Regions from separate parts of the Erwinia pyrifoliae DSM 12163 genome, predicted to be linked through region 3. Evidence: predicted binding sites of a transcription regulator. Region 3 holds the regulator's gene; each other region holds the start of a gene.

Region 1 (4,495 bases), 190 kb from region 3:
TGCCATGCTTGCGCGACCAGCTGGCGCAGGCGGCGCATGATCTGTGCGTGCTCATAGTCAGATAAATCATTGTGATCTAACTGCTTGAGACAGCTGTTCACTTCCACCAGTTTGTGGATCAGGGTGCGGCGTGTGATTTCAGTCGGATGCGCGGTCAGTACCAGTTCCAGCGACAGGGAACCAAGGGCTTCATGGACGGCAGCTTCGGTGAGGGCCGGCTGCTGCTTCAGGCGCTGAAACGTTTTCGCCAGCAGTTCCGGATTCTTAGCACCTTCGCCGTTCGGCGAAATGGTGTGGTACTGCTCGGCAACGTTGGTGAGGTTCAGGAACTGGCTGAAAGCGCGTGCAACCGGCAGCAGCTCGTCGTTAGACAGGTTTTGCAGCGTGGAAAGCAGTTCCTGACGGTGGGCGTCATGACCCGCACGAGATGACTTAGAGAGTTTACGAATAGTTTCTACCCGGTCGAGGATGTTCTCTCCCAGTGCATCTTTAATCGTATCCCCGAGCAGTTTGCCGAGCATACTGACATTACTTCGCATTGCGGAATATTGTTCGTTCATATGATCCCTGACACCCTTTCTTGTATTTTCGCGTTTTTTTCACCCTGCTGAGTCTGTTATCTAGCCACGTTAAGCACGATTCGTCAATTAGCCTACATTCTGCGCATGATGCGGCTAACTCTTAGAAATTTAGAGAATTTAATGAAGTGATGGTGAGATAATTTATTCTCATTATTAGGAATAATAAAAATGGGGCAAAGGGTTGTTTTCACCGTTAAATACCCCGACAGTGGCCTAATGGTGGCAAAAATGGTGCACCACCTGAGCGATCAGTTCGTGCGTTGGCTTAATAAAGGCGGTATCGATAAATTCATCCGGCTGATGTGCCTGGTCGATCGATCCCGGTCCTAACACCAGCGTTGGACAGATTTGCTGAATAAACGGCGCTTCGGTGCAGTAGTTCACCACTTCCGTTTCGCTGCCCAGCAGCTTTTCAACCACCTGTACCAGCTGATGTTCCCGTGGGCACTCATAGCCCGGAATGGGCGGGTGAAGCTCGCCGACGGTCAGACGGCCTGGCCAGCGTGCGCTCACCGGAGCCAGCGCCTCATTCAGCAGCCCGTCGAGATCGCTTAACGTCAGGCCAGGCAGCGGGCGGATATCCATATGCAGTTCACAGCAGGCGCAGATACGGTTAGCCGCATCCCCGCCGTGAATATGGCCAAAGTTCATCGTCGGGTAAGGAATGGCAAAACCCGCATGATGATAGCGTTCCTTCAGCGTGTTGCGTAGCCCCATTAACCGGGTGATGGATTCGTGCATCAGTTCAATGGCGTTGACGCCACGGCCCGGATCGCTGGAGTGGCCGGACTGCCCCTGAATACGGATGACGTTCGAGATATGGCCTTTATGCGCACGCACCGGTTTCAGCGAGGTTGGCTCGCCGATAATCGCGCAGTCCGGGCGCAGAGCGGTTGATTCAGAGAAGTATTTTGCGCCAGCCATCGTGGTTTCTTCATCGGCGGTGGCGAGGATATACAGCGGTTTTTTCAGCGTTGACAGCTCCACATCACGCAGGGTATCTAAAATAAAGGCGAAGAAACCTTTCATATCTGCGGTGCCGAGGCCGAACAGCTTATTGTCATGCTCGGTCAGGGTGAAAGGGTCGCGGGTCCAGCGGCCATCGTCAAAGGGAACGGTATCGGTATGACCTGCCAGCAGCAGGCCGCCAGCACCGCTGCCGCTTTTCGCCAGCATATTGAATTTGTTGCGCGTGCCGGGAACCGGCTGCACCTCAACGGTAAAGCCAAGATCGCGGAACCAGCCGCCGAGCAAATTGATTAAAGTTTCATTGCTTTGATCGAGCGCGCTATCGGTAGCGCTGATTGATGGCGTTGCAATCAACTGGCGGTAAATCTCGATAAAATTAGGTAATTTTGTCTTCACTGTTGACGGTCCTTGCGTTAGGATAGTATCAATATTCATGCACTAATAGTGAATAAAAATACAATAGCGGCGGATGAATGGGAACCGATAATTCTCTTTATCCGCAGCCATAGTTGCACCAGCGCCTTAGCAGCCCTGAAGCGCGGTTACTGACAGAGAGCGAGTGACTTCATGACCAATCCGTTAATTATCAAGTTAGGTGGTGTTTTGCTGGACAGCGAAGAGGCGCTGGAGCGTCTTTTCACTGCCCTGGTAAGCTACCGTAGCACGCATCAGCGGCCTTTGCTGATCGTTCACGGTGGTGGCTGCCTGGTCGATGAGCTGATGAGCAAACTGTCGTTGCCGGTGACGAAGAAAAACGGTCTGCGCGTGACGCCAGCCGATCAGATTGATGTGATCACCGGTGCGCTGGCCGGAACGGCCAACAAAACGCTGCTGGCGTGGTCGAAAAAACACGGCATTGACGCGGTTGGCCTGTGTCTTGGCGATGGGGGCAGCGTCAATGTTGAGCGCTTCGATGAGGAATTGGGGCACGTTGGCCTGGCCACTCCGGGTATGCCGCGCCTGATGAATACTCTGCTGGCGGCGGGTTATCTGCCGGTGGTTAGCTCAATCGGTATCACGCAGGATGGCCTGCTGATGAATGTGAACGCCGATCAGGCTGCCACAGCGCTGGCAGCCACTCTGGGCGCAGATCTTATCCTGCTCTCTGATGTGAGCGGTATTCTGGATGCCAGCAAGCAGCGTATTGCAGAGATGACGGCAGAGAAAGCTGAACGGCTGATCGCCGACGGGGTGATTACCGACGGTATGATCGTTAAAGTGAATGCCGCACTGGAGGCTGCCCGCACGCTGGGACGCCCGGTCGATATTGCCAGCTGGCGCCATGCCGAACAGCTGCCTGACTTGTTTAACGGCGTGTCGATTGGCACCCGTATTCTCGCTTAATCAGTAACGTATTCAATCAAGGAAAAAGACAATGCAAGACAAAAGCATCAAGAAAATCGTACTGGCTTACTCCGGCGGTCTGGATACTTCAGCCATCATTCCGTGGCTGAAAGAGAACTACGGCGGCTGCGAAGTGGTGGCATTCGTGGCGGATATCGGCCAGGAACGTGGCGATCTGGAAGGCGTGGAGCAGAAAGCCCTGCAGTCCGGCGCGTCAGAGTGCCATGTGGTGGATCTGCGTGAAGAGTTCATCAGCGAGTACGTTTATCCGGTGCTGCAAACCGGCGCCCTGTATGAAGGCACCTATCTGCTGGGTACGTCGATGGCGCGCCCGATTATTGCCAAAGCTCAGGTAGAGCTGGCGCTGAAAGTCGGAGCGGATGCCCTGTGCCACGGTGCAACCGGTAAAGGAAATGACCAGGTGCGTTTTGAAACCACCTATACCGCGCTGGCGCCACAGCTGAAAGTGGTGGCTCCGTGGCGCGAGTGGGATCTGCGTTCCCGTGAGGCGCTGCTGGACTATCTGAAAGAGCGCAATATCCCCACCACCGCGTCACTGGAAAAAATCTACAGCCGCGATGAAAACGCCTGGCACATCTCTACCGAAGGCGGCGTGCTGGAAAGCCCGTGGAATGCACCGAATAAGGATTGCTGGGTGTGGACCGTCGATCCGCTGGAAGCGCCTGACCAGCCAGAGCAGGTCACTGTTGCCGTTGAGAAAGGCCGCGTCGTCGCGGTAAACGGCGAAGCGTTAAGCCCGTTCGGCTGCCTGGACAAGCTGAATGCGATCGGTGCGCGTCACGGCGTGGGCCGTATCGACATCGTGGAAAACCGTCTGGTGGGCATCAAATCGCGCGGCTGCTACGAAACCCCCGGCGGCACTATTATGGTCAACGCGCTGCGTGCGGTTGAGCAGCTGGTTCTCGATCGTGACAGCTTCAAGTGGCGTGAGCAGCTGGGTCTGGAAATGTCCTATGTGGTTTACGACGGCCGCTGGTTTGCCCCGCTGCGTAAATCGATTCAGGCCTCCGCTGAAGCGCTGGCAGAAGAAGTGAACGGTGAAGTGGTACTGCAACTGTATAAAGGCCAGGTTACCGCCATTCAGAAGAAATCGGCCAACAGCCTGTACTCTGAAGAGTTTGCTACCTTCGGCGAAGACGAAGTGTACGACCACCGTCATGCGGGCGGCTTTATCCGTCTGTTCTCACTCTCTTCACGCATCCGTGCGTTGAACGAAAAGAAGTAAACTTTCGTGCAGGGCGAGGTTGACCTCGCTGCTGAATATATCAGGGGCGGCACAGGTGCCGCCCTTATCAGATGAGCTAAGGAGCACTGAACATGGCACTTTGGGGTGGACGGTTTACGCAGCCAGCAGATCAACGTTTCAAGCAGTTTAATGACTCACTGCGCTTCGACTATCGTCTGGCAGAGCAGGACATTATTGGCTCCGTCGCCTGGTCCAAAGCGCTGGTAACGGTCAATGTATTAACCCATGCGGAGCAGCAGCAGCTGGAAAGCGCGCTGAATACGCTGCTGGATGAAGTGCGCGCCGATCCGCAGCAGATTCTGGCCAGCGACGCCGAAGATATTCATAGCTGGGT
Region 2 (4,495 bases), 1.2 Mb from region 3:
CAGCTGAAAGTGTATTTTCCGTTACCGGATGGCACTCTCAAGGCGGTGCAGCCCAGCCGCCTGCCGCCGCATGATACGGCCTATGCCATGACGGTGCACAAGTCGCAGGGATCCGAGTTTGAGCACACGCTGCTGGTTTTACCTAACCAGATGATGCCGGTACTGACCCGTGAACTGGTTTATACCGCCATGACCCGCGCCAGACAGCAGTTAACCCTTTATGCCGACTTTTCGGTGTTCAACAGTGCGGTGAAGATACGCACGCAGCGGCGTAGTGGGCTGGTGGATCGGTTGAATAACAGGGCAGCTTTTTAGCCTGAGCCGGGAGCAGGGAGCAGGCCTTTTCGCTTAACGTGGACTGAAAAGGGTGGCTGAACTGGCAGCACCGCCCTGCAGACGGAAAAAATGCGGAAACACCGGCGGTGTGGAACTTGGAGCCATAAAATGCCCGGCAGCAAGGCAGGGCATTTTATGTATTAAGTGTTATTTAAACTCGCTAAACCACTTTCCTGTGATGGGCTTCGCGAACGCAGCCAGTACTGCAATCAGGCTGACTTCAATCGATACCGACCAGGCGATATGGCCTGTGATCTCGCTCCAAAGCTCATAACCATTAAGATCCCACAGCCAGCCGATTTTTCCGCCTGAATAAGCCGGATGGCGAAAGCCCAGCGCCGGAATAAGGAAACCGTGCATCGCGATAGTGATGATTAAGCCATAGGCAGCGCCGTACCACAGTCTGACTTTAGGCCAGAAAGCGGATAGCAGGACGTAAGCAAAGGCGAAAGCAAAACTAAACAGCCAGTGGTACAGCATCACCGCGCCGGGAATAGTGATGCCCTGATAGACATAATCCATGGAATGGGCGTTGATCCCCAGCGGGCCAAGCCAGGCGTCAATATGTGCTGCGGGCGGTGATATTTCACCGGCTATACGCGGGGGCATATTCGCTTCCGTGCCGGACTTGACCAGGGAACTGATAAACCCGCCAATCAGGGTACTCCATACGATAATTTTCAGGTTTATTTTATTGATTGTCATAACACACATTTTCCTTACGTCCATCGAAAACAGACAGCGGTTAGCCACCTGCAATAATCATATTTGTTTTGTCATCTGCAGGTGATTCAGCGCCCTTATCTTCTCACCAACAGGGGTGAAATGCCTGTATCTGCTGCCGGCACGGCTGGCAAAAACAGGCTAAAGCTTCAGGCTCCGGCACCGAAAGCGATCAGCTCTGGCGGGTATGAACGCTGGCTTCGCGCAGGTCTGCCATCAACACTTTGGAACGCCGCTGATAGTTATACATCTGCTTTTTACTTTCCGGCAGCCGCTCGATCTCTACCGGCTCAAAGCCGCGCTCCTGGAACCAGTGAATGCTGCGCGTGGTCAGCACGAACAGCTTTTTTAGCCCCATCTGCCGCGCCTGTAACGCCACGCGCTCCAGTAATGCTTCACCGCGTGACGAGCTGCGGTAATCAGGATGTACCGCTACGCAGGCCATTTCACCAATCTGCTCTTCCGGGAACGGATAGAGGGCGGCACAGCCGATGGTCAGGTTATCGCGCTCGATAATGGTAAATTTGTCGATTTCCATCTCCAGCTGTTCACGCGAACGGCGTACCAGAATGCCCTGCTGTTCCATCGGGCGGATCAGTTCCAGAATGCCGCCGATATCGTTAATGGTGGCACGGCGGATCTGCTCGGCGCTCTCCATAACAATCTGGGTGCCGATGCCGTCGCGTGAGAACAGTTCCTGTAACAGCGCGCCATCTTCCCGATAGCTGATCAGGTGGCTGCGACGTACCCCGCTGCGGCAGGCTTTTACCGCGCCGCGCAGGAAGCGTACCGTGCCTGAGTGGTAATCATCCCGGGTTTCAAACTCTTCGATGCGCAGCTGTGCCTCATTCGGGAACAGCTCGGAGATAATGCGGCCTTCTGCATCCGTCACCCCCTGTTCGGAGCAGAAACCAATCATCTTTTCGGCCTTCAGCTTAATTGACAGTTGGGTGGCCACCTCTTCCGAGGTCAGATTGAAGCTCTCTCCGGTGACCGATACGGCTACCGGCCCCAACAGGACAATGGCTCCGCTGTCCAGCTGACGATGTATCGATTCTTCATCGATGCGGCGGATACGGCCGCTATGGCAGTAGTCGACGCCATCATCGACGCCCAGCGGCTGAGCGATAATAAAGTTTCCGCTAACGACATTAATATGCGCGCCCTGCAATGGGGTGTTATTCAGGCTCATGGACAGGCGGGCAGTAATATCTAACTGCAAACGGCCGGCAGCCTGCTTGACCAGCTCCAGCGACTGGGCATCCGTTACGCGGGTATGTTTATGGTAGACAGGTTCCAGATTGTGCCCGGCAAGGCTGGCATCGATCTGCGGGCGGGCGCCGTACACCACCACCAGGCGGATGCCCAGGCTATGCAGCAGGCCGATATCGTTGACGATGCTTGAGAAGTTTTCATGCCCGATGGCTTCACCGCCCAGCATAATGACAAACGTTTTACCACGATGGGCGTTGATATAGGGTACGGTATGGCGAAATCCCTGAACCAGCTCGGTACTACGTTCCTTCACGGCAAATCCTCTCTGCATTATTATTCGTTAAAAGTGTATTTTTATTCTTTTATGGGCGCGGGTGCAAGTAGCATTTGTCCTTAATCATCACTCGGAATGGTATTTTCTTCTGTCAGACGCGCTGCATTTATTCGTTTTTCTCAGTGACACTGCCGGAGGGATTCGTTAGAGTTTCGCCGATTTTTTTATTTGGCTTTTTATTAGACACCTCACAGCATTTGGAGTGGCATGACTGATTCAACTTCCCTTAACCGCCGACGGTTATTACAAGGGGCCGGGGCGCTGTGGCTGTTGAGCGTTAGCCGCACAGGCATGAGCGCCAGTCGACATGTTGTCGCAATCCGCATCTGGCCTTCGTCCACCTACTCACGTTTGACCATTGAGTCTAATACGCCGCTGAAATATAAGCAGTTTGCTCTGAGAAACCCCGACCGTGTCGTGGTGGATATTGAACATATTCAGCTTAATCGCGTATTGAACGATGTCGGGAAGCTGGTGCGCGAAGACGATCCTTATATTAAAAATGTGCGTGTGGGTCAGTTTGACCCGAATACCGTGCGCCTGGTGCTGGAAATCAAACAGAATGTTGCGCCGCGTACCTTTACTCTTGCCCCGGTCGCCGGGATTAAACATCGTCTGGTGCTGGATCTCTATCCGGTGCAAAGGCCGCAGCACAATGACGATCCGCTGCTGGCGTTACTGGAAGATTACAATCAGGGCGATCTGGGGCGTAGCCAGCCTAAGGCCGCGCCGCTACCCGGTAAGGCTGGAAAGGATCGGCCGATAGTGATTATGCTTGACCCCGGTCACGGTGGCGAAGATTCCGGCGCCGTTGGCAAACACAAAACGCGTGAAAAAGACGTGGTGCTGAAAATTGCCCGCCGCCTGAAATCCCTGATCGACAAGCAGCCGAATATGCGCGCCTATATGACGCGTAATGAAGATGTGTTTATTCCGTTAAAAGTGCGGGTGGCGAAAGCGCGCAAACAGCGTGCCGATCTGTTTATTTCCATTCACGCCGATGCGTTTACCCGTCGTACAGCGCGCGGATCGTCCGTGTTCGCGTTATCGACAAAAGGGGCCACCAGTACCGCAGCACGATTTCTGGCACAGACCCAGAATGAGTCGGATCTGATTGGCGGCGTCAGTATGAGGGGCGATCGCTATCTCGACCATACGATGTTCGATATGTTGCAGGGCCGCACAATCAACGACAGCCTGAGGTTTGGCGGGGAAGTGCTGGCGCGGATGGGAAAAATTAATCACCTGCACAAGCGCACCGTCGATCAGGCGGGTTTTGCGGTGTTGAAAGCGCCCGATATCCCGTCAATTCTGGTAGAAACCGCATTTATCAGTAACCTGGAAGAGGAACGTAAGCTGCGTACCACGCGTTTTCAGCATCAGGTGGCGGATTCGATTCTGGCAGGGATTAAAGCCTATTTTGCTAACGGCGCGTCGTTGGCCACCAATAAATAACCACCGGAAAGAAAGGATTCTGCCCGGTAAAACAGGCTGGATAAGCTTCAGATACAAAAAAACACCCTGAAGGGTGTTTGTTGGTTGCGGGAGCCGGATTTGAACCGACGACCTTCGGGTTATGAGCCCGACGAGCTACCAGGCTGCTCCATCCCGCGTCCGGTTGACGCTTTTATTACTGCACACCACGACGGCAAATTGGTTGCGGGAGCCGGATTTGAACCGACGACCTTCGGGTTATGAGCCCGACGAGCTACCAGGCTGCTCCATCCCGCGTCCGCGTGGTTTGTCGCTTCCATCACGACACTGTCTCTGTTACTGCTTCACTAAACCTTAACTGATTTCAGTGAATTGGTTGCGGGAGCCGGATTTGAACCGACGACCTTCGGGTTATGAGCCCGACGAGCTACCAGGCTGCTCCATCCCGCGTCC
Region 3 (4,495 bases):
CCAGGCGATCGGCTGTTTTGTCGCGCTGCTGGTTATTCTGCTTATCCGCGATACCTCTAAGGCGCGCGTCGGGCGCATTTTGCTCAATCGCTTTATGTATGCCGCCGTATCAGCGATGACCACCAATACCGTGCGGCGCAAAGAGAACCACCTGCCTGCGCTATACCAACAGTTGTTTATGCTGATGAACAGCTTCCCTGGCGACATCAACAAGTACCGGCTGGCGCTGACGCTAATCATCGCACACCAGCGACTGCGTGCTGCTGACGTGCCAATCAACCCCGACCTCTCAGCGTTTCATCAGCAGCTGCGCCACACTGCCGACCGGGTGATCTCGGCCGGCAGCGATGCGAACAGACGTGACTATTTTGAGCGCCTGCTGGCTGAGTTCGACGTTTACCAGCAAAAACTACAGCGGTATCAGGCTGCGCAAAGCGTGACTGAACCCGTTGCGCGTCTGGCGATGGTATTAAAGAAATATCAGCAAACGCTGATCGAGGTGTGAGTTTTGCTCAGGCTGGCAGATAAGCTGTAATGTGGTGCCTCCACTCGATTGTACCGTCTGGCTTCCTCTTTCCAGGTTCGCTCAGTAGTCAGAAGATGTAAAAGCCCCGGCGAACGGGGCTAAAGTGATATTCCGGCAGGTTGACAGAAAGAGATGGGCGAGCAACGACAGTAAAATACCGGTGCTGATGCACCGGTTTATCGTTGGTTATTTGTAAAGCTCGGCCGTGGCGTGATAGTTACCATCGTTACGCGCTTCAACGACGCGGTAAGACGTTGCACCCTGGCGATCCGCTTTTTGTGACAGCTGGTGGCGGATTTCCATTGGCGTACCGTCAATCCCGCTAACGCTGACGGAGCCTACCGGCTGTAGATTCTGGCTGATGACCTGCTCGCTGGTGACCAGATCGGCCGCACCGGCAGCAAATGAAAGCACAGAAGCAAGACTTAAAGCAGCAATGGCAAAGGTCGTTTTCATGATGACTCCATAATCGTTATTGCGCGGTAATCGGAAGGGATGAAAAACGTTTTTATACTTGGGATTACCGCAAGGTTTTTTATTGATAGATTCTTTACGTTTACGCTTGGCTTATTTGTAAAGTTCGGCGGTCGCGTGCCAGTTACCGTTTTGGTAGTTTTCAATAACACGGTAGGCGCTGGCACCTTTTTCTCGGGCTTTATCATTCAGCGCCTGCCGGATATCCATTGACGATCCGCTAACACCACTCACGCTGACCACTCCGATCGGTTGCAGGCCTTTTATCTGATCCGTATTGACAGACTGAGCGGCGAATGCGCTAAATGACAGAGTAGAAAGCATGCCTAAGGCCGCAATAGTGGTTTTGATATTCATGAGATTTTCCTCGTCAACGATGGTTAACTTTTAATTGTTTGGATCTGCATCACAGAAACAATTATAGAACTAATAACGTGTAAAATTAATAGCAGGATAATAATATAAATGCGTTTACGCTGGCGCGGAATGGTGTTTTTAATAACGTAGAGTTATAAAAAACGCCTTTTTTTTGTACGATTACGCTAAAATGGATTAAAAAACAGTATGTCAGGAGGATTTATCTATTCGTGCGCTTAGTTGCGGTAGATCACATTGTGAAAGAGATGACAGGCAGGTTTTAGTATAAAAAGCCGTCGCTTTAGCCAGTAGCAAATGCTGACATCAATGATCCCGATGCCGTGAAGAGACCAGGGTCGCTGACTGGCTCTGAAATGACCGAAAGATGGACGCTGTCGCCGGGTTGATGCCAGAAGTTTGCCGACAGCGAACTGTGTGCTGAGCGTTCAGGCTTATGCAGAACGGTACGATGGCGGCGACAGAAGAGGGGAAGGTTTAAAGTTCCTGTTCGAACAGCACCAGGATGGCATCGTGCAGCTGCTTAACGGTAAACGAACGCGCCGGAGTAATAAAAATGGTGTCATCGCCTGCGATGGTGCCGAGAATGCCTTCCGCTTTGCCCAGTGAGTCCAGCAGGCGAGCAATCAGCTGCGCTGCCCCCGGACTGGTGTGGATCACCACCAGCGCGTCGTTATAGTCGATATCTAATACCAGGTTCTTCAGCGGGCTGGTGGTAGTCGGCACGCCAAGCTCGGCGGGTAAGCAGTAAACCATTTCCATTTTAGCGTTGCGAGTGCGCACCGCACCGAATTTTGTCAGCATACGTGACACTTTCGACTGATTAATGTTATCGAATCCTTCATCCTGCAGGGCAATGACGATTTCTCCCTGTGAGCTGAATTTTTCCTCTTTAAGTAAGGCTTTAAACGCCTTAATCAGGTCTTCTTGTCTTGATGAGTTGCGCATAGGTTACCGATAAAATGGGTTATTCAGCCATCCCCTCAGCGGGATTTTACATTATTATGCAATTAAATGAATTTTTATGCAAATAGCAAATATGGCATTGGCTCACTCACTTACCGCGCGGCGGCGCAGTCTAACAAATTTTTCCGCGAAAAAGAATTTGTCGACTCTGTGCTTTGGCGCGCAGAAAGTGAACGAATTGTTATAATGTGATGGTTGTTCAGGTTAGCGGTAAGGGTGTAATGTAACGCCGAATCACGGTAATACCCTGAATATCTGAAGTTGTTGCATTGTTAGCCGCCTGAGTTACCCCCGGTCACTGACCGTTTACAAAGCGCGGTGATGATCGCTTTCGCCGCGATGCGCACGCTGCAGCGATCTCATATCGGGCTTACCTGGGTTCCCCGGCACGCAAAATGCTTAAAATATAATAAGGAGTATAGGATGAAAGTTGCAGTTCTCGGTGCAGCGGGTGGTATTGGCCAGGCGCTTGCCCTGTTGCTAAAAACCCAGCTTCCGGCAGGTTCAGAACTCTCTCTGTACGATATCGCACCCGTGACCCCTGGTGTTGCGGTTGACTTAAGCCACATCCCAACTTCGGTCAAAATTGAAGGTTTCAGTGGTGAAGATGCGACCCCGGCACTGAAAGGTGCTGATGTGGTGCTGATTTCAGCGGGTGTTGCGCGTAAACCGGGTATGGATCGTTCTGACCTGTTTAACGTCAATGCCGGTATTGTGCGCAATTTGATTGAGCAGGTCGCTGCGACCAGTCCTAAAGCGCTGATCGGTATCATCACTAACCCGGTCAACACCACGGTGGCCATTGCGGCAGAAGTGCTGAAAAAAGCCGGCGTCTACGACAGGAATAAACTGTTCGGCATTACCACGCTGGATATCATCCGTGCTAACACGTTCGTTGCCGCATTGAAAGGTCAACAGCCTGAAGAATTGAATGTTCCGGTTATCGGCGGTCACTCAGGCGTGACCATTCTGCCGCTGCTGTCACAGATCCCTGGGATCAGCCTCAGTGAGCAGGAGGTATCTGATCTGACTAAACGTATCCAGAATGCGGGTACTGAAGTGGTAGAAGCGAAGGCTGGCGGTGGTTCGGCCACACTGTCAATGGGCCAGGCTGCGGCACGTTTTGGTCTGTCGCTGGTACGCGCGCTGAAAGGTGAAAGCAACGTCGTTGAATGTGCTTATGTCGAAGGGGACGGAGAACATGCGCGTTTCTTCTCGCAGCCGCTGCTGTTGGGTAAGAATGGCATTGTTGAGCGTCGTCCTGTCGGAGAACTCAGTGCGTTTGAACAACATGCACTGACCCACATGCTTGATACGTTGAAAAAAGACATTACGCTCGGCGAAGAGTTCGTTAAGTAGCATGTCGCTTTTTCTGCCCCATCGCCAGATGGGGCAGGTCACCGGCTCTGATTTTCTTCCGGATACTCTTGTACCGTTACGGGTAACGTTATTTTTTGCTCATTGCGACTGATTTCCACGTTGATAACCGTACCGGGGCGTATTTCTGCCACCTGGTCCATGGTTTCCAACGGGGACACCGCCGCCGTGCCGTTGACCCGGGTGATAACATCGTTGACCTGCATACCGGCGGTAAAAGCGGGGCCGCCCTGCTTGATCTCAGTGACCACAATGCCCTGTCCCTGAGGATGTTCCATATCATTATCAGGGCCGCTAAAACGCCTGAATTCCTGCCCGGTAATACCAATATAACCACGAATAACCCGACCATCACGGATCAGTTTCTCCATGACTTTGCTGGCCAGCTTGGTGGGGATCGCAAAGCCCAATCCTTCCGGCGTTTCACCGTTGCTGCTTTTATCAAACGACAGCGTATTGATCCCCATCAGCTCGCCCAGCGAGTTAATCAACGCCCCGCCGGAGTTACCGCGATTGATGGAGGCATCCGTTTGCAGAAAGTCCTGATGACGTGAAGGACTGAGACCAACACGCCCGGTTGCGCCAATAATCCCCTGGGTTACCGTCTGGCCAATGTTATACGGGTTACCGATGGCCATCACCAGGTCACCGATATGGGCAATACGCTGCGGATTGATGGGGATCACCGGCAGACTGGCGGCATTAATTTTCAGCACCGCCAAATCGGTCAGGTAGTCTGACCCTACCAGCAATGCTTCAAAAGAGCGGCCGTCCTGG

What was found. Region 3 encodes ArgR, which controls arginine synthesis, uptake and breakdown. Its sites were predicted from a motif close to ANTGAATAAAAATACANT; they were not measured.
Region 1: a site for ArgR is predicted at 1,994-2,011, ahead of argE (acetylornithine deacetylase). Genes of this name have one in related genera too.
Region 2: a site for ArgR is predicted at 2,620-2,637, ahead of argA (amino-acid N-acetyltransferase). Genes of this name have one in related genera too.

What each region holds. Positions count from the first base shown of each region.
Region 1 covers NC_017390.1:174,583-179,077, forward strand. Annotated here, with positions in the region: gene ppc (phosphoenolpyruvate carboxylase) at 1-560, opposite strand, end outside; gene argE (acetylornithine deacetylase) at 795-1,946, opposite strand; gene argB (acetylglutamate kinase) at 2,118-2,894, shown strand; gene EPYR_RS00810 (argininosuccinate synthase) at 2,926-4,140, shown strand; gene argH (argininosuccinate lyase) at 4,233-4,495, shown strand, end outside.
Region 2 covers NC_017390.1:3,142,017-3,146,511, reverse strand. Annotated here, with positions in the region: gene recD (exodeoxyribonuclease V subunit alpha) at 1-315, shown strand, start outside; gene EPYR_RS14395 (YagU family protein) at 484-1,041, opposite strand; gene argA (amino-acid N-acetyltransferase) at 1,232-2,587, opposite strand; gene amiC (N-acetylmuramoyl-L-alanine amidase AmiC) at 2,816-4,063, shown strand; tRNA gene EPYR_RS14380 (tRNA-Met) at 4,145-4,221, opposite strand; tRNA gene EPYR_RS14375 (tRNA-Met) at 4,263-4,339, opposite strand; tRNA gene EPYR_RS14370 (tRNA-Met) at 4,416-4,492, opposite strand.
Region 3 covers NC_017390.1:360,383-364,877, forward strand. Annotated here, with positions in the region: gene aaeB (p-hydroxybenzoic acid efflux pump subunit AaeB) at 1-505, shown strand, start outside; gene yhcN (peroxide/acid stress response protein YhcN) at 713-982, opposite strand; gene yhcN (peroxide/acid stress response protein YhcN) at 1,094-1,357, opposite strand; gene argR (transcriptional regulator ArgR) at 1,853-2,323, opposite strand; gene mdh (malate dehydrogenase) at 2,765-3,700, shown strand; gene degS (outer membrane-stress sensor serine endopeptidase DegS) at 3,739-4,495, opposite strand, start outside.